DNA from 2 places in the Anaerofustis sp. NSJ-163 genome. Region 2 is predicted to be linked to the other one. Evidence: predicted binding sites of a transcription regulator. Region 2 holds the regulator's gene; the other holds the start of a gene.
The links. Region 2 encodes NrdR, which represses ribonucleotide reductase genes. Its sites were predicted from a motif close to CACNANATNTNGTG; they were not measured.
Positions count from the first base shown of each region.

Region 1: a site for NrdR is predicted at 7,371-7,384, ahead of M6G78_RS04925 (anaerobic ribonucleoside triphosphate reductase). Genes of this name have one in related genera too.

Region 1 is NZ_JAMYJV010000003.1:308,136-319,927, reverse strand. Features, by position in the region: gene M6G78_RS04955 (Mur ligase family protein) at 1-1,387, opposite strand, end outside; gene M6G78_RS04950 (PHP domain-containing protein) at 1,528-2,403, opposite strand; gene M6G78_RS04945 (PHP domain-containing protein) at 2,417-3,322, opposite strand; gene M6G78_RS04940 (GNAT family N-acetyltransferase) at 3,508-4,065, shown strand; gene nrdG (anaerobic ribonucleoside-triphosphate reductase activating protein) at 4,077-4,595, opposite strand; gene nrdD (anaerobic ribonucleoside-triphosphate reductase) at 4,595-4,930, opposite strand; gene M6G78_RS04925 (anaerobic ribonucleoside triphosphate reductase) at 4,942-7,275, opposite strand; gene M6G78_RS04920 (TIGR02206 family membrane protein) at 7,538-8,290, opposite strand; gene ligA (NAD-dependent DNA ligase LigA) at 8,442-10,418, opposite strand; gene M6G78_RS04910 (transglycosylase domain-containing protein) at 10,432-11,792, opposite strand, start outside.
Region 2 is NZ_JAMYJV010000002.1:95,618-107,409, forward strand. Features, by position in the region: gene M6G78_RS02755 (PHP domain-containing protein) at 1-182, shown strand, start outside; gene M6G78_RS02760 (D-alanyl-D-alanine carboxypeptidase family protein) at 250-1,422, opposite strand; gene spoIIM (stage II sporulation protein M) at 1,477-2,109, opposite strand; gene M6G78_RS02770 (NUDIX hydrolase) at 2,197-2,733, opposite strand; gene nrdR (transcriptional regulator NrdR) at 2,733-3,197, opposite strand; gene putP (sodium/proline symporter PutP) at 3,325-4,860, opposite strand; gene M6G78_RS02785 (DedA family protein) at 4,973-5,578, opposite strand; gene M6G78_RS02790 (LysR family transcriptional regulator) at 5,697-6,608, shown strand; gene M6G78_RS02795 (5-methyltetrahydropteroyltriglutamate--homocysteine S-methyltransferase) at 6,705-7,829, shown strand; gene M6G78_RS02800 (HPr family phosphocarrier protein) at 7,886-8,149, opposite strand; gene M6G78_RS02805 (O-methyltransferase) at 8,242-8,883, opposite strand; gene mltG (endolytic transglycosylase MltG) at 8,887-10,248, opposite strand; gene M6G78_RS02815 (GTP-binding protein) at 10,376-11,320, opposite strand; gene M6G78_RS02820 (CobW family GTP-binding protein) at 11,334-11,792, opposite strand, start outside.

The sequences.
Region 1 (11,792 bases), on a different contig from region 2:
TAACGACATTATCGTCAAGACTATCTTTAATAGCCTCTTCAATGGCTTTCGTTCTGTCTTCTATTATCTTTACCTTAGATTTATCTTCTATATATTTTAAAATATCCAAGCAGATATCATTAAAGTCTTCATTAGAAGAATCATCAGTAGTTAAAATAAGCTCATCACAATTCATTTCACAAATTTGCCCAATATCTTTTCTCCTATTTATTGCTTTATCCCCCGTAGAGCCTATTACGCAAATATGTTTTCTTCCCGGATATTCTTCGTGTATAAACTCAAAATACTTACTAAGGCTAAGTCCGTTATGAGCATAATCTACAACTATAATTTTTTTACCATCTTTTGTTTTATATATTTCCCCTCTCCCTTTTACTTTTACATTCAATATTCCTTTATATATATACTTATATTCAATTCCCAAAGTATCACATACGGCAATACATGCTACTGCGTTTTCTATGTTATATCCGCCTTTTAATTTAATACTGTAATCATATATCTTTCCGCCATATTTCACTTTAAAGGCATTACCCATATTATTTGAATTTGAAGATATTATCTGATAATCAGCCTTACTGCTTTTGCCATAAGTTATAATCTTATTTTTATCCTTATTTTTTAATGCATTTTGAACCTTATCAAAAGACATCAATTCTTCATTTATAACTATATATTCACTATTTTCTATTAATTTTAATTTTGATGAAAAATAGTCATCGAAGTTTTTATGCTCAATATCTGAAATATGATCATAACCTATATTCAAAAATACTCCTACATCAAAATTAATACCATAAACTCTGTTATATTTATAAGCAATGGAAGAAACTTCACAAACAAAATATTCCATACCTAAACTGGAAGCATTACTTAAAGTCTTATATACTTCCAAAGATTCGGGAGTTGTTAAAACGGCATCTCTTGTAATGCTACCATCAAAAGTTTTAATAGATGATATGATACCACAAGGAATATCACTTTTACCCAGCAAATACGTATCCAAAACATTTTTTATAAAAAAGGAAGTAGTACTTTTCCCTTTTGTTCCGGTAACACCAATCTTTTTTAATTTTTCAACTTCTTTACCATAAAATATTTTAGATAAAACAGCAAGAGCCTTTCTTTCATCAGAAACTATTATGTAAGGAAAATCTTCAAAATGCACTTTTTCACTCACATATATAACAGCGCCCTTTTTTATCGCATCCTTTAGATACAACCTATTAAAATTAAATCCCTTGCATACAAAAATCTTATTTTCGCAGTCCATTGTAGAATTATAACTTATACCATGGATTGCCTCCTTTATATTCAAATTTTTATAACTTACAAGAATTCCTTCCCGTGATAACTCCATTAAAATATCTTTGATGAATTTTTGCATGATTATTCCTCCATAAAAATACGTAATACTTTGTAATCTTTTATATAAAATATCATTAAATAATTACAAATTCCTTTTATAAAACCTTAACAATTTATAAACATTATTTTGTAAAAAAAAAAAAACGGCAAAACGCCGTTTTAAATTATTTTACTAACCCAATTTTCAATTAAATCATAACTTACATTCAAATCTCCCCTGCCTGTAAGAATCTTTATGTCAGGTTTAGGTGAGCCATGATAGTCACTTCCTCCACTTTTATAAATATTATGCTTATTTGCATAATCGATTAAAAATTCTCTGTCTTTTATAGAATGTTTTGCATGTAAAACTTCTACCCCATCAAGCCCAAAACTTCTTGCATAGTCAAGCATTTTTTCCACTCTATCATGTTCCATATGATGAATACAAGGATGAGCAAAAAATGCCATTCCGTCTGCTTCGTGAATAATATCTATTGTCTGCTTTATTGTTTTAAAAAATCTTGATTCATCAACATAAAAACTACTTTTTTTATTTGCACAATTATCCCAAAAAAACGCTGACGGATTCATAAGAGATGGATATTTTTTTATATTTTCTTCATGTCCTAATGCACTTATAATAGTTCTTTTATATCCCTCATTTTTTTCTCCGTCCTCTATTTTTAAACCATCATCAACTATAATTCCGTTTTTTCTAAATACATCAATATACTCTGTTAATAATTCTTTTTCTCTTTTAATATCCTCTTCTTTGGATTCAAGACTTTTTAAAATTTTTCTCATTTTCTCTATATCTATATTATATCCGAGTATATCCCTCATTTCACTTTCATAAGCACAGGAAAGCTCAACTGCAGGAATAATTTTTATTCCCATAGTATCAATGTCTTTTAAATCATCATATGCATTAACGGTATCGTGATCTGTAATAGAGATTAAACTTATATCTAAATCTTTTGCTTTTTGTATAATCTCTTTTGTACTGTCATCACCGTCAGAATTATTAGTATGTAAATGCAAATCTATATTCATAAAAACACCTTCTTTATTTTAATATTATTTTATCTACTTTATCTACCCAATCTTTAATCATATTATATGAAACTATTAAATCGCCTTTTCCTTTAACCATACTTATATCAGGTTTTGTTCCTCCGTGAAAATCACTTCCACCACTTTTATAAAGTTTATACTTTCTTGCAACTTCAGCAAGGAATAACTTATCATCAAAAGTATGCTGAGAATGCAGAACCTCTATACCGTCTATACCACATTCCATGGCATGATTTATAAGCTGAAGAGTCCTTAATTTGCCTATTCTGTACATACACGGATGAGCCAAAAAGGCAAGACCTCCCGCTTTATGTATAAGTTCTATTCCTTCTTTAATTGTAGGATATTCCTTTGATTCGTCTACAAAAAATTTACTGTCACTGTTTGAACAATAATTCCAAAAAAACATAGTAATTTTAGATATAAAAGGATACTTCTTTATATTTTCGGGATATTTTATAAGGCTGTTGTAAATTGTTATATACGCTTCGCTTTTATTTCCTCTATGAACTTCAAGCCCGTTGTCAAATACTATTCCGGCATCTCTGAAAACTCTTTTATATTCATTTAAAAGTCTTTTTTGTTTTTCAAGTTTTGCTTCTGGAGAATATCTTTCACTTACAAATTCATCTATAACCTTAGTATCAATCCCATATCCAAGGACATCTCTTATAACACCATCAAAAGAGCATCCAAGTTCCGTTGCGGGAATGATGTTTATCGGTTTATCTAATTTAAATGTTGTATTTTTAATATCTTCATATGCCTTTACATTATCATGATCCGTTATTGCCGCATAATCTACACCAAGTTCATTCATCATGTTTATCATTTGAGCGGGAGTAAAAGTTCCGTCTGAATACGTACTATGCATATGTAAATCTACTATTTTTTCCATAACAAACCTCATTTACAAATTTATAAATTTATTATATATCAATATTTTTTACTTTTCAATTAAGCAAAATAAATTAATATGCTATAATTATTTTATCACAATATACAATGTTTGGTATTTACAATGTAAAAAAGGAACAAATGTGAGAACACACAAAATTTATCCCAAAAAACAGGAGAAAGAAGATGAAAGAATATATTTGCGAGAGCGAAGACATAAAAATCAGAAAATTACAAGATACCGATGAAGAACTTACAATGCTTGGGAAGTGGAGAGATGACGAAAGAGTAAGCAGGTTTTACGGAGGTAGAGACAAAGATAACTCACTTGAAGGACTAAAGAAAAAATATCTTCCACGAATTCATGGTGAGGAAAATATGCAGTGCTGTATAATAGAATATAAAGGACAAGACAGCGGATATATGCAGTTCTTCCCTTTAAAAAAGGAAGCATACAAAGAACATAAACTTGAAAATTATAAAAATGCCTATGGAATAGATATATTTATAGCAGGTCACATGGGCCATAGCAAAGGGCTTGGTTCAAAATCTTTAAAAACATTGTATACATACCTTTTTAACGAAAAAAATGCCGACCTTGTAGAAATATGCCCAAGAACAGTAAACGAAAGAGCCGTTGCCGCATACAAAAAAGCAGGTTTTACTCCTCATTCAAAACTTGAAAAAGGAGAATTCTTTGAAGGTAAATGGTACGAAGAAACAGTAATGATAATCACAAAATAAAAAAGACTTCATTAGAAGTCTTTTTCTATTACATTATAATTATTTTCTATTGTCTTTTTAACATCTATTCTTCTTTGATTTGAACTGCCAACAAAGGTTTTATTATATGTCTTGTTTTCAATTTCAAATTTTCCATCCATAATATAATCATTAAGTTCAATAAGTTTAAGTATATATGGATTTTTTTTATTCATTTCAAGCAGCTCTTCAAATCTAAATCCTGTATATGTTATTAAAGATAAACCTTTTTCCTTAATTTTCTTTCCTAAAAAATATAAACTTTCTGCCTGCATAAAAGGCTCTCCTCCGGAGAATGTAACTCCGCTTAAAAGAGGATTTTGCCCAATTGCATTTAGCACTTTTTCATGAGAAACAATTTGCCCTCCATTAAAATCATGAGTTTGAGGATTATGACATTCAGGACAGTTATGAGGACAGCCTTGAACAAAAAGTGTAAATCTTATTCCGGGACCGTCCACAATTGATTCTCTTACTATTCCCGCAATTCTTATTTCTTTTTCTTGATCCATTATAAAGTTTCCATTTCAGAGTTAAGTGAATGTTTTACTCTGTCTGATTCTTCTGCTCTTTTTGCATCATTAAATCTATCAAGAGTTCCTACAAGGTAACCTGTTATTCTTCTTATTCTGTCGAAAGGAATCGGTTTTACTTTTGCACTTCTTCCAATAAAACCATCTTCGTCTGCATATAAATTAAGTTCAAGAACTTCGCTGTTTTTTTGTTTTTCAACATCTTTAATATATGCCTTAATTTCTTCTTTTGTTAAATCCTTTATTTCTCCGTAAACATATACGTTTGTTTCACCTATTTTTGTTTCATATGTTAGTTCTTTTGCTGTATTCATTTTTTTACCTCCTATAAACTTTCCATTTCAGAATTTAATGAATGTTTTACTCTGTCTGCCTCTTCCGCTCTTTTACCGTTATTAAATCTGTCTAATGTTCCAACTAAATAACCTGTTATTCTTCTTATTCTTTCAAAAGGCACTTCAGTATCATTTTCTTTTCTATGACAACATGGACATTCGTCATATATTACACCGTTATATCCGCAAACAGGGTCTCTGTCAACAGGATGGTTAATAGCACCGTAACCAAGACCCATTTCTTTCATACATCTTACTATTTTTTCAAATGCTTCAAGGTTCTTTGTTGTATCTCCGTCAAGTTCGACATATGTTATATGCCCCCCGTTTGTAAGTGCATGGAAAGGAGCTTCTTTCTTAATTTTTTCAAATGCACTTATTTCATATCCTACAGGAACATGGAATGAGTTTGTGTAATAATCTTTATCTGTTACACCAGGAATAATTCCATATCTCTTCTTATCCATTTTTACAAATCTACCAGATAATCCCTCTGCTGGAGTTGCAATTAAAGAGAAATTCAAATGAGTTTTATTTGTTATATCATCAAGTCTTTCTCTCATATGTTTAACAATTTCAAGACCAAGTTTTTCACTCTCTTCACTTTCACCATGATGCTTACCAACTAAAGCTGTAAGTGTTTCTGCAAGTCCGATAAAGCCAACTGTTAATGTACCGTGTTTTAATACTTCACCTACAGTATCATCAGGTTTAAGGTTTTCTGAATCAAGCCATACACCTTCACCCATTAAGAAAGGTGAATTTCTTACTGTCTTTGCACATTGTATTTTAAATCTATGTAAAAGTTGATCTGCACATAAATCAATTTTTTCATCTAATGTTTGATAGAATTTATCAATGTCTCCCTTTGCTTCAATAGCAAGTCTTGGTAAGTTAATTGATGTAAAGCTTAAGTTTCCTCTTCCTGTAACAATTTCTTTTGTCTTATCAACATTGGCCATAACCCTTGTTCTACATCCCATATATGCAATCTCAGTATCAGGATCTCCTTCTTTATAATATTGAAGATTGAATGGAGAATCTATAAATGAGAAGTTAGGGAATAATCTTTCGCTAGATACTTCCATTGCAAGTTTAAATAAATCATAGTTAGGATCTCCAGGATTATAATTTATTCCTTCTTTTACTTTAAAGATTTGAACAGGGAATATAGGAGTTTCTCCGTTTCCAAGTCCTGCTTTTGTTGCAAGAAGAATATTTTTTATAATCATTCTGCCTTCACTTGAAGTATCTGTTCCATAGTTAATTGAACTGAAAGGAACTTGCGCACCGGCTCTTGAATGCATTGTATTTAAGTTATGTACCAATGCTTCCATTGCTTGATATGTTGCTTTGTCTGTTTCTTTTAGAGAGCTTTTCTTTGTAAATGAAATCAATGTATCAATATCTTTATGATCCAATTTATCTAAAGCTTCTCTTTCAAGCTTCATAAACTCTTCATTATCATCTAATTTTGGATAAAGACCGCTTTTTTCTTCTATTTCTTTATATAATTCTTTTGCTACTTCTTCGCCGTTTTCCATACCTGCAAGAAGTTCCAATGCTTTACCCATGTTAGTTACATATATTTTCTTATAAGTTTTTTCAACTCCTGCTGATAAATCATAATCAAATTTTGGAATACTTTGTCCGCCATGTTGATCATTTTGGTTTGATTGAATAGCTATACAAGCAAGAGCAGAATAAGTTCTTATATCTTTTGGCTCTCTTATATATCCGTTACCTGTTGAAAATCCACCTTTGAATAATTTTGTTAAATCAATTTGACAGCATGTTGTTGTTAAAGTATAAAAGTCTAAATCGTGAATATGAATATCACCTTTTGAATGAGCTGCAGCATGTTTTTCATCTAAAATAAACATACCATAGAAGTTTTTTGCACCTTCAGAACCATATTTAAGCATAGTTCCCATTGCAGTATCACCGTTAATATTGGCATTTTCTCTTTTAACATCATTTTCTATTGAACTTTTGAAAGTTAAATCTTCATAAATTTTCATAAGAGTTGTATTCATTTCTCTTACTTTATTTCTTTCGGCTCTATATAAAATATAATTTTTTGCAGTTTTAGCATGTCCACTTTCAATTAGTGTCTTTTCTACTATATCTTGTATTTGTTCAACAGTTGGAATAATGTCAACATATCTTTCATTTAATATTTTATCAACTTGATCAGATAGTTCTCTGGCTATTTGATAATCCTGCCCGCCAACAGCTTCCGCAGCCTTATAAATAGCATCTGTTATCTTTCTTTTTTCATATTTGCTTGTTCTTCCGTCTCTTTTTAAAATCTCTGTTACCATAATTATTTCTCCATATATATTAATAAAATTATATTTCTCCACTGAACGTATTCAATTATATCTTGTGCATATTACTTTGTCAAGCAGAAAAGATACACAATATATAGTGTTTTAAATAATAAAAATAATAATCCGATATATTCATGTAATAAAATACTTTTACTGTTATGTTTAACTGAATTTTATTTGTAATTTTAATTTTGATTTTGCTTTTCAAGTATTTTTATCCAATAAAAAAAGACTAATGATTTTACATTAGTCTTTATACAATTTCTTCCATTTTATTTTGTCTCGAATAAGCTATCTGCCATGGAGCATACATAAGCACCCAAACAAATAAAACAAGCAACAAAGCTGCAGGAATATAAAAATTTCCAAACACATTATATAGTATCTCAAGAGGAGAGCCTGGTGCAGGAGAACTTAAAAACATAAAATTTGTTCCCCATGCTTTATTCATAAAATATACGGGAACGGCAATTATACCAACTAACAATGCTGTCTTTGGCAAAACTTTATAATTAGGTTTTAATCTTGCGCTATATAAAAGCATAAATACAAATACAACAAGCCATGTATGAATGGTAAAAGAATTTATGCATGAAAAATGAAGCATTGGATATTCTGTCCAATCAGGGAATAATAATGCTGCCATTGCTCCGGGAAGAGAAAGCGCATATAAATATTCACCGCAAATTTTCCCGGGTTTGAAAGCATACCAAAAAGTAAAAAATATAGATATACCGCATAAATGAAATGGTAAATGCCCAAGATTAAAAGTTCCTGCATAAATATGAATAATATCTTTAATGATTTCTTGTATAACTATAACTATTGCAAAAATTTTTAATATTTTATTTTGTTTTTCATAATCGGCTTTTTTAAATATACGGCACATATAAACTATAAATAATGCTATAGCAATAAGCCAGGTTAAATGTTCAACTCCGTATGTACTCCATGTTAAATTTGTAGGAATATCTTCCGGTCTTGAAAAAAAATATTTTAATGTCATTTATTCTTGTCCTTATTTTTTATTGTAACAGTAAATTAAATAATTTTAATTTCTCAATTTTGATGTTACAAATACATTATAATACATTTTATTTTAATATTACAAAATTTATCTATTTTTTACATAAAAAAAGAACTTCAAAAGAAGTTCTTTATATCATTTTTTCGAAATCATCTTCAGAAATTATTTTTATTCCAAGAGTCTTTGCTTTTTCTTCTTTACTTCCTGCATTTTCACCGGCAAGAACATAAGTAGTTTTTTTACTTACGGAAGAAGAAACTTTACCTCCGTAGCTTTCAATTATCTTCTTCGCATCATTTCTTTTATATTTGGATAATGTTCCCGTTAAAACGAATGTCATACCTTCAAACTTCAAATCTTCGTTTTCTTCATTAATATATTCCATATTAACTCCTAAAGATTTTAACTTATTAATCAAAGATATTTTCTTTTCATTATTAAAGAACTTTATAATTTCATTTGCCATCTTATCCCCTATTTCATTAATAGATATAAGATCATCATATGTGGCGTTCATTAAATTATCCATACTTTTAAATTCTTTTGCGAGAAGTTTTGCTCCCTGCTTTCCAACTAAATTTATGGACAGCGCAAAAATCAAATCCTCAAGAGAATTTTCTTTTGATTTTTCTATTGCTTCAATCATGTTTAAAACGGATTTTTCACCCATTTTTTCCATTTGTTCTATTTGTTCTTTTTTATCTTTTAATCTGTAAATATCGCTTACATCTTGAATTAAGTCCGCTTCAATTAAGTTTTCCAAAACTCTCTCTCCCAAAGTATCAATATTCATCGCATCCCTTGAAGCAAAATGAATTATTTCTCTGGAAATTTTAGCCGGACAGTCTATATTTACGCATTTTATTGCGCTTATGCCTTCTTCCCTTACAACTTCATGACCACATACAGGACAAGTCTTTGGCATTTCAAAGATTATTTCTTCACCATTTCTTTCTTCTTTTACGGAACTTACAACCTGAGGAATTATTTCTCCGGCTTTTTTTACTATAACTTTATCCCCTATTCTTATGTCATTGTCTTTTATATAATCTTCATTGTGAAGAGTTGCACGACTTACAAAAGACCCATCTATATTTACACCTTCTAAAATTGCAACAGGGGTCAATGTTCCGGTTCTTCCTACATTTACAATAATATCCTTTAGTAAGGTTTTTACCTTTGTTTCACTAAATTTATAAGCAATTGCCCACCTTGGATTTTTATTTGTAGAACCTAAAACTTCTCTATCTCTTAAATTATCAAGTTTTATTACAGCTCCATCTATTTCATAAGGTAGTTTTTTTCTCTCCTCTTCTTTTTCATTTAAAGCCTTAAATATTTCATTTATATTACTAAACTTTTTATATTCACTTACTTTAAATCCAAGAGTTTTTAAATAATCAAGACTTTCACTATGAGAAGAAAGTTCCACCTCGTCTATATGCTCTAAATTAAATATAAAACAATCCAAATCCCTCTTTGCCGCAACTTTTGAATCAAGCTGTCTTATTGAACCTGCTGCCATATTTCTAGGATTTGCAAAAAGACTTTCTCCGTCTTTTTCTCTTTGCTTATTAATCTTTTCAAAGTTATCTTTATATATTAAAACTTCGCCCCTTACGGTCAAATTAACATCTTTGTTTAATTTAAGAGGAATTGTTTTTATGGTTTTAACATTTAAAGTAACATCTTCACCAACTTCACCGTCTCCTCTTGTTGCTCCTGTTTTTAATATACCATTTTCATAAGTAAGAACTATAGTTAGTCCGTCAAACTTATTTTCCAATGTATATACAGGATTTTCTATTTCTTTTTTAACTCTATTATCAAACTCTAAAAGTTCGTCAAAAGAAAAAGCATTAGCCAAGCTAAGCTGCTTATACTCATGCTTTACTTTTTCAAACCCATCAAGAGCCTTTCCCCCTACCCTGTCGGTAGGGGAATATTCTTTTTTGTACTCAGGATATTCTTCTTCAAGCTTCATAAGCTTTCTAAGAAGCATATCATATTCATAATCAGAAATACTTGGATTATCTTCCTCATAATATTTTCTGTTATGTTCCAATAATTCTTCTGTTAATTGTTCTATTTCTTTTTTTGCATCTATCATATTTTACCTTCTAAAATATATGAAGTTTATTACATTTCTTTGTTGGCTCGCTTCCTTTTATATAATATCTGATTTCTTTGTTTGCATTATCGCACTTTTCTTCATTAAATAAAAGTCCGCTGGCACTATCTACAGTAACCTGAGTAACAACTCTATTTTTATATTTATCCACTTCATCTTGTGGAATAGAGATAGTTTCAACTTCAAGTCTTGTAAAGTATTCTCTATCCGTTACATCAATATTATCTTTTACAACCAATAAACTAGTGTAATTTACTTCTTCTTCTGTATCTGAAGAAGAATTTTCACTTACATTTGCAATCTTACCAAAATCATCTATTTCATCTGTATTATTTACATATCTTGAATAGAAAGATGCAACTCCTGATGAAGAAATACCATATATAACATCATTTTCAGGTGTTCCAACCCAAATACTTGTTGCTAAATTACCTGTTACGCCACAGAACCAGAAATCTTTATCATCATTTGTAGTACCTGTCTTACCAAATGTTTCATATTGAGTCTGAGCCAATGTACCTGTACCTGATGTTACAACACCTTTCATACATTCAACTATTCCTTCATTTGCTTCACTTGTTCTTATGCGTTCTGCTTTTGCTTCTTCTCTTTCATAAAGAACGTCACCGTCTTTTGTTGTTATCTTTTCAACGAAATAATAAGGATATTTTTCTCCGTCATTTGCAAATGTCGAATATGCACTGGCAAGTTCCAAAGGTTTTAAGCCATAAGTAAGACCTCCAAGGGCAAATGCATAGTTATTATCATTATAAACAGCATTATCCTCAACATCTACAAGAGTTGTAAATCCAAAGTCTTTTACAGCATTATATCCTTCTAAATTGCCGTTTTCATCAGTTCCCAGTTCTTCAAAAAGTCTTAAACATGCTGTATTTAATGAATTTGTAATAGCCTGTTTAATTGTAACCCTTCCATAATATCTGTTACCCGCATTTTTAGGTGAATACCCATAAAGATTAATCGGACCGTCTTGAACGGTAGTATATATAGATTTATCAGGGAGTTCTAAATATTTGGATACATATAGAGGTTTTATGGTACTTCCCGGCTGACGAGGAGTATTTGCCATATCAATAGATGATGCACCTCCATAATATGCAAGAACCTTTCCATTAGAACCATCTACAGTAACAAAAGCCATATCCGCTCTATCAGTAAGACCATATGCAGACATAAATTCTTTTACACTTTTTATACCTGAAGTTTGTAAACTCATATTCATACTGCAATAAATCTTAAGCCCGTCCTGATTAATCATCTGTTCAACTTTTGCTTTTGCAGCATCTTCACTCATTTGGTCTTTTTCAGTAAAACTTTTTACCAATACAT
Region 2 (11,792 bases):
CAAACGAGCAACGTGAAAAGTACAAAAATTATGCAATAAAAAATAATTTATTTTACACCTGTGGAAGTGATTTTCACGGAAGTTTCAAACCTAAAAACGCACTTGGATGTGTACAAACAGACAATAACGAACAGGCTATAAAAGGAATATACGAGCATTCAAAAAATTTAAAATTAAACTAACATAAAAAATCCCGATATATTTCGGGATTTTATTTTTATAATGAACTTATGTAATAAAATATTAAAGCTATACACTGATAAATTCTTTAAACATATTTAACACATATGTTATCATATTTATTTTTTCAACCTTTTTACAAAGAACCAAGTCTACACTTCCTATAACATTACTTCCTTCTTTTATATTTATCACCCCAACTTTCTGCCCTTCTTTTACAGGTGCATTCATAACGATACCATCTAATTTTATATCGGTTGTATATTTTTCATTTTCATTTTTACCGCTTAAAACCGTAAAATTATCCTTTGCAACTACCTTAACATTATCCTCATAACCTTTGTTTATTTTAATTTCTCCAAACTCTCCTCCCTTAGTTACAATATTTGTTCCTTTGTAATTGCTAAAACCATAGTTTAAAAGCTTATTTGCTTCTTCAAACCTAGTATTTGAATCGGGAGCATTTAAAATAACAGCAATCAGACGAAGATCTCCTTTTTTACCCGTAGCAGAAATACAGTGTCCCGCATCAGCAGTATATCCCGTTTTTAACCCATCAACATTATCATTCATTTTTAAAAGTTTGTTTGTATTATTAAGAAGTCTCTCTTTATCATTATTTTTACCTATTTTTATGGTCTTCTGCCAAGTGGAACTTATTTTAAAAACATCAGGATACTTACATACCTCTTTTGTCATTAATGCAATATCATAAGCACTGGAATAATGATTATCAGCCGGCAACCCGTTTGAATTTACAAAATGAGTATTTTTCATTCCAAGGCTCTTTGCTTTTTCGTTCATCATTAAAATAAACTTTTCAATGCTTCCTCCAATAAATTCACCCATTGCGGCACAAGCGTCGTTTGCACTTTCAATTATTATGGCATTTAAAAGTTCTTCGACACTTCGCATTTCTCCCTGTTCAAGATAAAGCTGGCTTCCTCCCATACTGCTTGCATAATCTGATATTGTAACCATATCGGACATATTTATGATTTTATTATCAATGGCTTCTAATATCAAAAGTATAGTCATAACTTTTGTAACGCTTGCCAAAGAAAGTTTATCATTCATATTTTTTTGATACAAAACTTTTCCGCTTGAAGAATCCATTAAAACGACAGCCTTACTTTTTATGTTCAAATCTACTTTTTCCTCTTCTGCCCCTTTTACAAAAATAGGCATAATATTAAACAAAAAAGCAAATATTAATACTAAAGCACTTATTCTTTTTAACATAATTTTCTCCTCCCTTTTAATATTTATTAAAGTAAAATATAAATATTAATGTTATTATAAAAAAGAAGAAGAAAATAATACCATAAGCATCGGAGCAATATAACTTTCAAAACATATCCCCATAACATTAAATAAAAAAGCTATTACTATATATATTGTATATCTAAGATAAAAAGAGGAATTTCTCACTTTACCATATTTATTTTTATTATTTTTTTGAATTGAACTTTTAAAACAAGAAGACATCACAAAAGCAAACATCAGTGCAGAATTTTTAATTATATTTGGAATTATCAAAACGCTTATTAAAAATAAAAATCCTTTAAATCCATAAGAAGATATAAAAAATGTTATTACAAAACCAAACAAAAAACCTTTGTAAAACATTATGCTTATGGAATATAAAATACTTATTGCACTTAACCCCAAAATAAGAAGAAATATATATATTTTTATATCCGAATACATTGTTTGATTAAAAATTCTTTTACTGTCAATACTTGATGTATCTTTTGTAATGAGTTCAAAAAATGAACCTATGTAATCTTTAAGCTCATCCAATTGTGTAGAACTTAAAAAATATATACTGACTCCCCCTATTATAATCCCAAGAAGAAAAACAATAAGAAAAAATAAATATTTATTTTTGTTTTCCTTAAAATGATAATTTATAAATTCTCTAACCATAAAATATTATTCCTTATTTTTTCGTGACACAAAAAAAGACATGCCCTATTAATAAAAGGTATGTCCTTATTTTTATTTTATGACTGTTTATATATTATTTTCTAAACAATATTTAAGAAAGGGAACAATAATTTTTGAATCTGTTATTTTTCCTTCAAAAATCTTTTGTTTTAATTCTTTTATATTTATTTTATATACATTTATAAACTCATCATCATCCAAATCTTGACAGGTTTTAACCAAATCCTTTGCTAAATATACATATATTAGTTGATTACCTAATCCTATATCAGGATAAAATTTCATATATGGGATTATATTACGAGAAGTATACCCAGTTTCTTCTTCAAGCTCTCTTAAAGCTGCAACATCAGGATCTTCTCCCTTTTCTAATTTTCCAGCAGGAATTTCATCTGTAACATCATAAATAGAGCATCTAAACTGTTTTACTAAAATAACATTATCATATTCATCTATTGCTAAAATAGCACAAGCTCCCATATGTTCAACATTATCTCTTGTTGCTTCATTTCCGTTTGGAAGTATAACTGTATCTCTTTTTACATCAAAGATATTCCCACTTAAAAGTTTTTCGGTTTTAATAACGGTTTCTTTTATTTCCATTATTTATTTCCTCGCTCATTTAACATACTTTTAAGTTCATCCATAAAACTGTTAACATCTTTAAACTGTCTATAGACAGACGCAAATCTTACATAAGCAACTTCATCTAAATCCTTTAAATATTTCATTATTTCTTCGCCTATTAAATTTGATGGTATTTCTTTCTTTGCTATTTTTTGAATATTACTTTCTATTTCATTTACAACATGTTCTATCTGCTCAATAGAAACAGGTCTTTTTTCACATGATTTTATTATACCGTTCATAAGTTTATTTCTGTCAAAAGCTTCTCTAGTACCATTTTTCTTAACTACAATTAAAGGTATCGTTTCTATTTTTTCATAAGTTGTAAATCTTTTTGCACAAGATAAACACTCTCTTCTCCTTCTTATAGCCGTATTATCATCAGTAGGTCTTGAATCTATAACTTTACTTTCGCTAAAACCGCAATGTGGACACTTCATTTTTATCACCTTTCGTTCCTAAAATATATAAAAATTATATAATATATTTTTATTTAACTCAACCTTAAGAATATATAAATTATTTAAACAAAAATAAAAAAGCGGATAACTCCGCTTTTATGAAAAATTATAATAAACTTTGTACTTTATCATATTCATCAGTTATTTCTTTTTCAGGTTCAGGAGTAAGAAGACTTACCACAACCATAAATATACAACCTGTTAAGAAAGCAGGTAATAATTCATAAATATCAAATAAACCACCTAAATTACTTATAACATATTTCCATAAGAATACCATAACTCCACCGGAAATCATTGAAGCTATTGCACCGTATTTATTAGCTCTTCTCCAGAAAAGAGCAAATAATACAACTGGTCCAAATACAGCACCAAAACCTGCCCATGCAAATGATACAATTGAGAATACAGAGCTGTTTGGATCTTTAGCAAGAATAATACCAAGAACAGCAATTGCAATAAGACATCCTCTTGCTACAACCATTCTCATTTTGCCGTCAAGTTTTTTACCAAAAACACCACCTATGATATTTTCAGATACACTTGAAGAAGCAGCAAGAAGCTGTGAATCCGCAGTTGACATTGTTGATGCAAGAATACCTGCAAGTATTACACCTGCAAAGCAAGCAAATATCCATCCGTGTGTACTTAATACATTTGCAATTTGAACTATTACTGTTTCAGAAGATGTTCCTTCAAGGAATGGAATAACAGATGCTTTTGTCATTCCATAACCAATTATACCTATCAAAATAGAAGCAAACATAGAAATTACAACCCATATAGAAGCAACTCTTCTTGAAATTTTAAGTTTGTCTTTATCTTCAATAGCCATAAAACGAAGTAATATATGAGGCATTCCAAAATAGCCAAGTCCCCAAGCCATTTTTGAAACGATTGTTAAAAAGCCGTAACTTTCAGCGCTGCCCGTTGTCATATTATGAGTTGAAACCATACTTAAATATCCCGGAAGTTCTTTTGCATTACTTATTACCATATCCATACCGCCTGCGGCACTTATTCCAAAAACAAGAATAATAACAAGAGCAACTGACATGATTATACTTTGAATAAAATCTGTAGTGCTTGCAGCAAGGAAACCTCCCATTGCTGTATATAAAATAATAACCACTGCACTTACAACCATTGCGGTAAAATAATCAATACCAAATAAACTTGAGAATAATTTACCACAAGCAGCGAATCCTGAAGCAGTATAAGGAATAAAGAAAATAATTATAAATAATGAAGATATAAGCATTAAAATCTTCTTTTTATCTCTAAACCTATTTGAAAAGAAATCAGGAAGAGTAAAAGAGTTCTTTGAAACTTCCGTATATAATCTTATTCTTTTTGCTATAATAAGCCAGTTTACATATGTACCTATTGCAAGACCTAAAGCTGTCCATCCTGCATCGGCTATACCTGATAAATAAGCAACTCCAGGTAGTCCCATAAGTAACCAGCTACTCATATCAGAGGCCTCGGCACTCATAGCCGTTACAAAAGGTCCAAGTTTTCTTCCTCCTAAATAAAAATCGTGAGCCGTCTCGTTTTGTTTTGATAAAAATGCTCCAATAACAACCATACCTATTAAATAAATAAATATGACCGCAAGCATTCCTATTTGGTTTGCCTCCATTACAATTTCTCCTATCTTTTTAATTATAAAAAACAAAGGTCCTATGAAAATAGTACCTTTGTAATATTTTATATTAAGTTTATTTTTTTGTCAAGATTTGCCTATATATCGGCTATTTTTTACCTTTTTTGTATCTTAAAATATAAATAATAATGAAAGCAAAAATCAATATCCAAACTATGTTTGAATAGCTTTTAAAATAAGGAAGAAAACTTTCCCATGCATCTCCAAGAATAACACCAAGAAAAACAAGTAAAGTATTCCATATCAATGTACCAAGTGTACTTAATATAATAAAATAAGAAAATTCCATTCTGGAAAGTCCCGCAGGAATTGATATAAGACTCCTTGCTACAGGTATACATCTGCATATAAACACAGCCTTATTTTCAAATTTTAAAAACCAATTATAACTTAAATCAATATATTCAGGTTTTAAATGTAAAATTTTTCCGAATCTACTGGAAAACAAATCTCTAAGTTTTTCCCTTTTAAACATATACCCGAGTATATAAAGTATAACCGCACCAAGAATTGCACCTATCGTTGCAAAAATAATTACAACAATCGGGTTTAACCCTGCTGCAACTACCATATATCCCCCAAACAACAAAACAACCTCAGAAGGAATCGGTGGAAAAATATTTTCAACAAGTATTAAAATCATTATCCCAATATATCCGTAATCTCTAATAAAACTTAACAGTGTTTCTTGCATAAATCCCCTCTTTTACTTTCTAAAACAATTTATATGTATATTATATTTTTGTATGATATAATATATTGCATACTAATTAAAGAAAAATTAAAGGAATGTAAAATTTAGGTAAAACAAAATGACATTACAACAACTTAAATACATAATAGAAATAGTAAACTGCGGCTCAATAAACGAAGCTGCAAGCAGATTATTCATAACTCAACCAAGTCTTTCAAAATCCGTAAAAGAACTTGAAAACGAACTTGGCATTGAAATATTTGTCCGTTCAAACAGAGGTATATCTCTGTCCTCAGATGGTGCCGAATTTTTGGGATACGCAAGACAAGTTATAGAACAAGCAGAACTTTTGGAGCAAAGATATATGAATAAAACTCCATCAAAAAGAATATTCTCTGTTTCCACACAGCATTATGCTTTTTCCGTTCACGCCTTTGTAAACATGGTTAAAGAATTTGATAAAGACGAATATGAGTTTGCCATAAGAGAAAGCAAAACCCATGAAATAATAGAGGATGTAAAAAATCTTAGAAGCGAAATTGGAGTAATTTATTTAAACGATTTTAACGAAAAAGTAATAAATAAAATTTTAAAAGATAACGGCTTAGTTTTTACTCACCTTTTCGATGCAAGACCTCATATTTTTATAAGCATAGATAATCCCCTTGCAAAAAAAGAAAAACTTACTATAGAAGACCTTGATCCATATCCAAGAGTTTCCTTTGAACAAGGTACATATAATTCTTTTTATTTCTCGGAAGAAATTTTAAGTACGCTTTCTCATAAGAAAAATCTTTTAGTAAGTGACAGAGCAACTCTTTCAAACCTTCTTATAGGTCTTCAGGGATATACCATAACAACGGGTATTTTAAGTGTTGAACTTAACGGAAGCAACCTTGTTTCAATTCCTCTTGAATCTGATGAAGTCATAAGACTTGGTTATATAAAACACAAAAATGCAAGCCTTAGCATACCGGCAAAGAAATACATTGAAAAATTAGAAGATTATATAAAGGAATATCAATATTGATATTCCTTTTTTCTATATCAAAATATAAAAAATGTATATTATCACATAATAAAAAAACATGATATACTAACAAAGCAACTTAAGGAGGAATTAATTATGACAAAAAGAACAAACGTACCATTTAGAAACGATATCGTAGGAAGTTTCCTACGTCCCTTAGAACTAAAAAATGCTAAGGAAGATTATATAAAAGGAAAAATTACTTTAGAAGAATTAACTAAAATCCAAAACAAATGCATTGAAGAGCTTGTAAAAAAAGAAAAAGAAGTAGGATTAAAGTCAGTTACAGACGGAGAATTTACAAGAAGCTGGTGGCATTTGGATTTCATGTGGGGACTAGGCGGAGTAAAAAAGAAAGAACTTGAAAAAGGATATCAATTTAAAGATGAAGAAACAAGAGCTGAAACAGCATCTTTAGAAGGCAAAGTAGAATATAATGAAAACCATCCTTTCTTTGAAAGTTATCAATTTTTACATAAAACTGCCCTAAACAACGATGTACTTCCAAGACAAACGATACCGGCTCCTGCTCAATTTTTCGCAGAATTACAAAGACCGGATAATGCATCAGAAGTAAAAAAATACTATAATGACACAAACAAATTAATTGAAGATATTGCAAGCGCTTATAATAAAACAATCTTGAAATTCTATGAGCTTGGATGCAGAAATATTCAACTTGATGACTGTACATGGGGAATGCTTTGCGACAAAAATGCAGTAAAACTAATAGGGCTAAGCGAAGAAGAAGTAACTAAAACAGCAAAATTATATGTAGAGTTAAACAATAAAGCAATAGAAAATTTACCAGAAGATTTAATTATAACCACTCATGTATGTAGAGGTAATTATCACTCAACATATGCTAGTGAAGGAGGTTATGAGCCTATTGCACAAATTTTATTTAAAGAAGAAAACGTAAAAGCATTTTATCTTGAATTTGATGATGAACGTTCAGGAGGATTTGAACCTTTAAGATTTGTACCAAAAGATAAGTTTGTTGTACTTGGTCTTATAACATCAAAAAAAGGAATTTTAGAAGATAAAGAGGCTATAAAGAAAAGAATAAAAGAAGCAACAAAATACATAGATTTAGATAATCTTTGCCTAAGTCCCCAGTGTGGATTTGCTTCAACTGAAGAAGGAAATATTTTAACAGAAGAAAACCAATGGGAAAAATTAAAATTAATAGAAGAAATTGCTAAAGAAGTTTGGAAATAAAAGTATAAAAAAATAAGACATATAACAATATGTCTTATTTTTTATATAAAATTAAATTATTCACCAAAACCGTCTTCGATTAAAGCTGCTAATGTATCTACAGCTTCTTGTTCGTCAGCACCGTTAGCTCTGATTTCTAATTCTGTACCTTGAGATAATCCACCAGCCATAACGCCCATGATAGATTTTGCATTGATTTCATTTCCATTCTTAACTAAAAGAATTTCTGATGAGAATTTTGCAGCTGTTTGTACAAATTGAGATGCTGGTCTAGCATGAAGACCTGTAGGATTTGTAATTGTTACATTTTTTGAATACATATATAATTCCTCCTAATTTTTTTTCTTTTATCGGTATTAATTAGATTATAACATAAATTTATCAAATTACTATTAAAATTTTAACAAATTACTTATTTTTTTATACTTATACTTAAGCCATCCCCTATAGGAAGAACAGAAGTAGTTAATTCACTATCTTCGCTTATAGCATCTAAAAACTTTCTAAGCCTTTTTACAATAGTTATTTTTCTTCTGATTAAAGGTTTACTTTTATCAATCATTCCTCTAAATAAAACATTATCACATATCAAAAGCCCGCCTGGTTTTAATATCCTTTTACAGTCTTCAAGCATATGGATATAATGTCCTTTATTTCCATCAAGGAAAACAACATCATATACCTTTTCTTCATTTTTCAATACTTCTCCTGCATCATCAAGACATAAATCAATATTATCTTCAAAACCGTATTTCTTTATATTATTTTTAGCTTCGATATATCTTATTTCATCTCTTTCTATAGTTTTCACATAACTATCTTTACCCATCGTATCTGCAAACACACAGGAAGAATAACCTACAGCGCTTCCTACTTCAAAAAGAGACTTTGAAGAACTTGACTTTAAAATAATTTTTACAAGCCTTTCAACATCTTCTGTAATAATAGGTATATTATTTCCTTTTGCTTCTTTTCTAAACTCTAAAAGAGCATCTTCTTCACTACATAAGTGAAGAAGACCCTCTAAATATTCCTTTGTTATTTCATCTATCATTTTCTATTCCCAATTCCCACTATATTTTTGTATATTTGCTTCATGTTCTTCATATGTAGTAGCAAAAGCACTTGCTCCCGTACCGTCATTTTTTGTACAGAAATATAAATAATCGGTATCTTCAGGATAAAGTGCAGCTTTTAGAGAAGCTGCTCTAAAGTTTGATATAGGTCCTGCAGGAAGCCCTTCATATTTATATGTATTATATGGAGAATCAATATTTTTTTGTGATTCTGTAAAAGAGAATTGATAGTCCTTATAAATATATTGTAGTGTTGCACAAGACTGAAGCATCATACCTTTTTCAAGTCTATTATAAAATACTCCGGCAACAGTCGGAAGTTCAGAATCAAGTATCGTTTCTCTTTCAACAACCGATGCCATGGTTACAATTTCATCAATGGTTTTACCCATTTCTTTTGTTCTTTTCTTATATTCGTCTGTATATTCCTGATCGAATCTATCAAGCATTTTTTCTATTAAATCTCTTGGTGTAGAATTTACATAGATATTATATGTATCCGCAAATAAGTATCCTTCCAAAATATATTCCCTATCCTTTGGAACACTTGATAAGAAATCATATTTTTCTCTGTAATAATCTGCATTATTTTTAATTTCACTTAAAAATTCTTCTTTTGTAAATATTCCTTGCTCTTCTAAAGTATCACCAATTCTGTTAAGGTCTAAACCTTCTTTTATTGTAACAGTCGCTGTATCACTGTTACTGCCTTCCATCATTATAGAAACAATTTCGCCCGCAGATTGACTTTGAGAGAAAGAATAATATCCGGCTTTTAAGTCATTTGATTTTCCTGTTAACTTAACATAAACTTTAAATGCAAATTCACTTCTTATTAAATCTTTATCTTTAAGCGTTTGAGAAATACCTGAAAGAGATGAACCTTCTTCTATTGTAACATCCATTTTATTTGTATTTGAAGAATCAACAGCTCCTAATAAAACGTTATAACTTACAATAATAGCTGCAATACATATTAAAACAAATGCCCCTATTCCTCCAAGTATATATTTCTTCTTGCTTGCTTTTTTATTATTTTTCTTAGTTTTGCTATTTTTGTTATTTAAAACAACATCTTTTTTACTTTGTTTTACATCATCAAATTGATTTTCTTTTGTATTAGAAAAATCCTCTGTTTTTACATCTACATCTTCAAAAAGCACATCATCTTTGATATCAATATTTTCTTTTGTTCCTTCATCAACTGCAATGTTAGAAAGTACTTTTTCATCTTCAAAAAGATTATTATCCATAAGATTTATATTATTATCTTTATTTACTTTTTTCTTTTTTGGTCTTCTCATCGTTTTTTTTACTTTTACGACTCTTTTTCTTTTTTCCATACATCCTCTCCTTTTAGCATAATTAAATTATATATGCATTTGACAAATAACACAATATTTTTAACTTTTATTTAACAATTTTTAAGAAATAAAAAAGAAGATATATGAAAACATATATCTTTCAACACTACATAAAATATACAATCTCATCTTCGGGTTTAGCTGCTTTTTTTATACTTTCAAGATATAACACAGGAACATCTTCGCCGTATTCAACATTAAATTCATACTCAACATGCACAAGTACCTCAACCCAGTCTCTATTTTTATAACTGAAGTTTTTCAAAAAATACTTACATTCATGTCCCAAAAATTGTATATCATCAGCGCAGCAAGTCATTGCAAATCTCCCAGGAACAAACGTATTTCTGCCTAAACTCTTATCAGTATAAACCTGAGCTTTAAACCTTACCTTTTTGCCCATATAATGCCCAGGATTATCAAGTGTATCAATAAACCATACACCATAATCTACATCACTTACGTCTATAATATCAGCATTTATATCAAAAGGTAAATCCTCTTCAGTCTCTTCAACAACGCTTCCATCACTTCTTTCAAATACAATTTGAACTGTTGGATTTAAAGCTTTAATATTTCTTCTAAGCTTTGCTCTGTCTAAATCATCTTCATACCTGTTACATATTATAAGACTCGATAGATTAAGAGGCTCCATAAACATTGCTCTCATATTAAGCATATATATTTCTGCTGTTTCACAGTTAACCAAAGAATATACGCTTGCAATCTGCCAATTTTCAGGAAAATCTGTTTTAAGAAGCGTATCCATACTCCATGTTCCGTTGTATTCCATAACAACTTGATTTGGTCTATATAATGCTTCATAATTTTGAAGAAGTGTTGGAGTAAATTTCTCTATATCATCAATGGTTACTTTTGTTATTTGACATTCACTTAAAAAATCTCTTTCAAACTCTTCTTCCCCATCTTCACACATAATAAGAAGAGTAGGTCCGTTATTTCTAAAATCAGGACTTCTAAACATATTCTTTATTAAAGTTGTTTTACCGCTGTCTAATAAACCCGATATAACAAAAACCGGTGTTACCATAATATCACCTCTGTTATTTAAATATTTTTTCTAATTTATCTTTAAATAAGTTTGAACCAATTACACAAACTTTACCTATATAATCGGCATTTCTTTCTCTAATTTCGTATTCACCCGGAACTAAATCAAATTCATACCAGCTTTCATCTTCTCCGCTTACAACACCTTTAGCTCTTAAAATAACCCCATAACTACTTCCTTCTGCTAAGTCTTCCAAAATATCATTTAACTGATCTTTTGTAAACTTATGAATTGTTTCCATCCCAAAGCTTTCAAAAACTTCATCTGCATCATGTCCATGGTGATCATGTCCACATCCACAGTGTTCATGGTGGTGATGGTGTTCATGGTCGTGTCCACATTCACAGTGTTCATGATGGTGGTGATGGTGTTCATGGTCATGTCCACATTCACAGTGTTCGTGGTGGTGATGGTGTTCATGGTCATGCCCACATTCGCAGTGTTCATGATG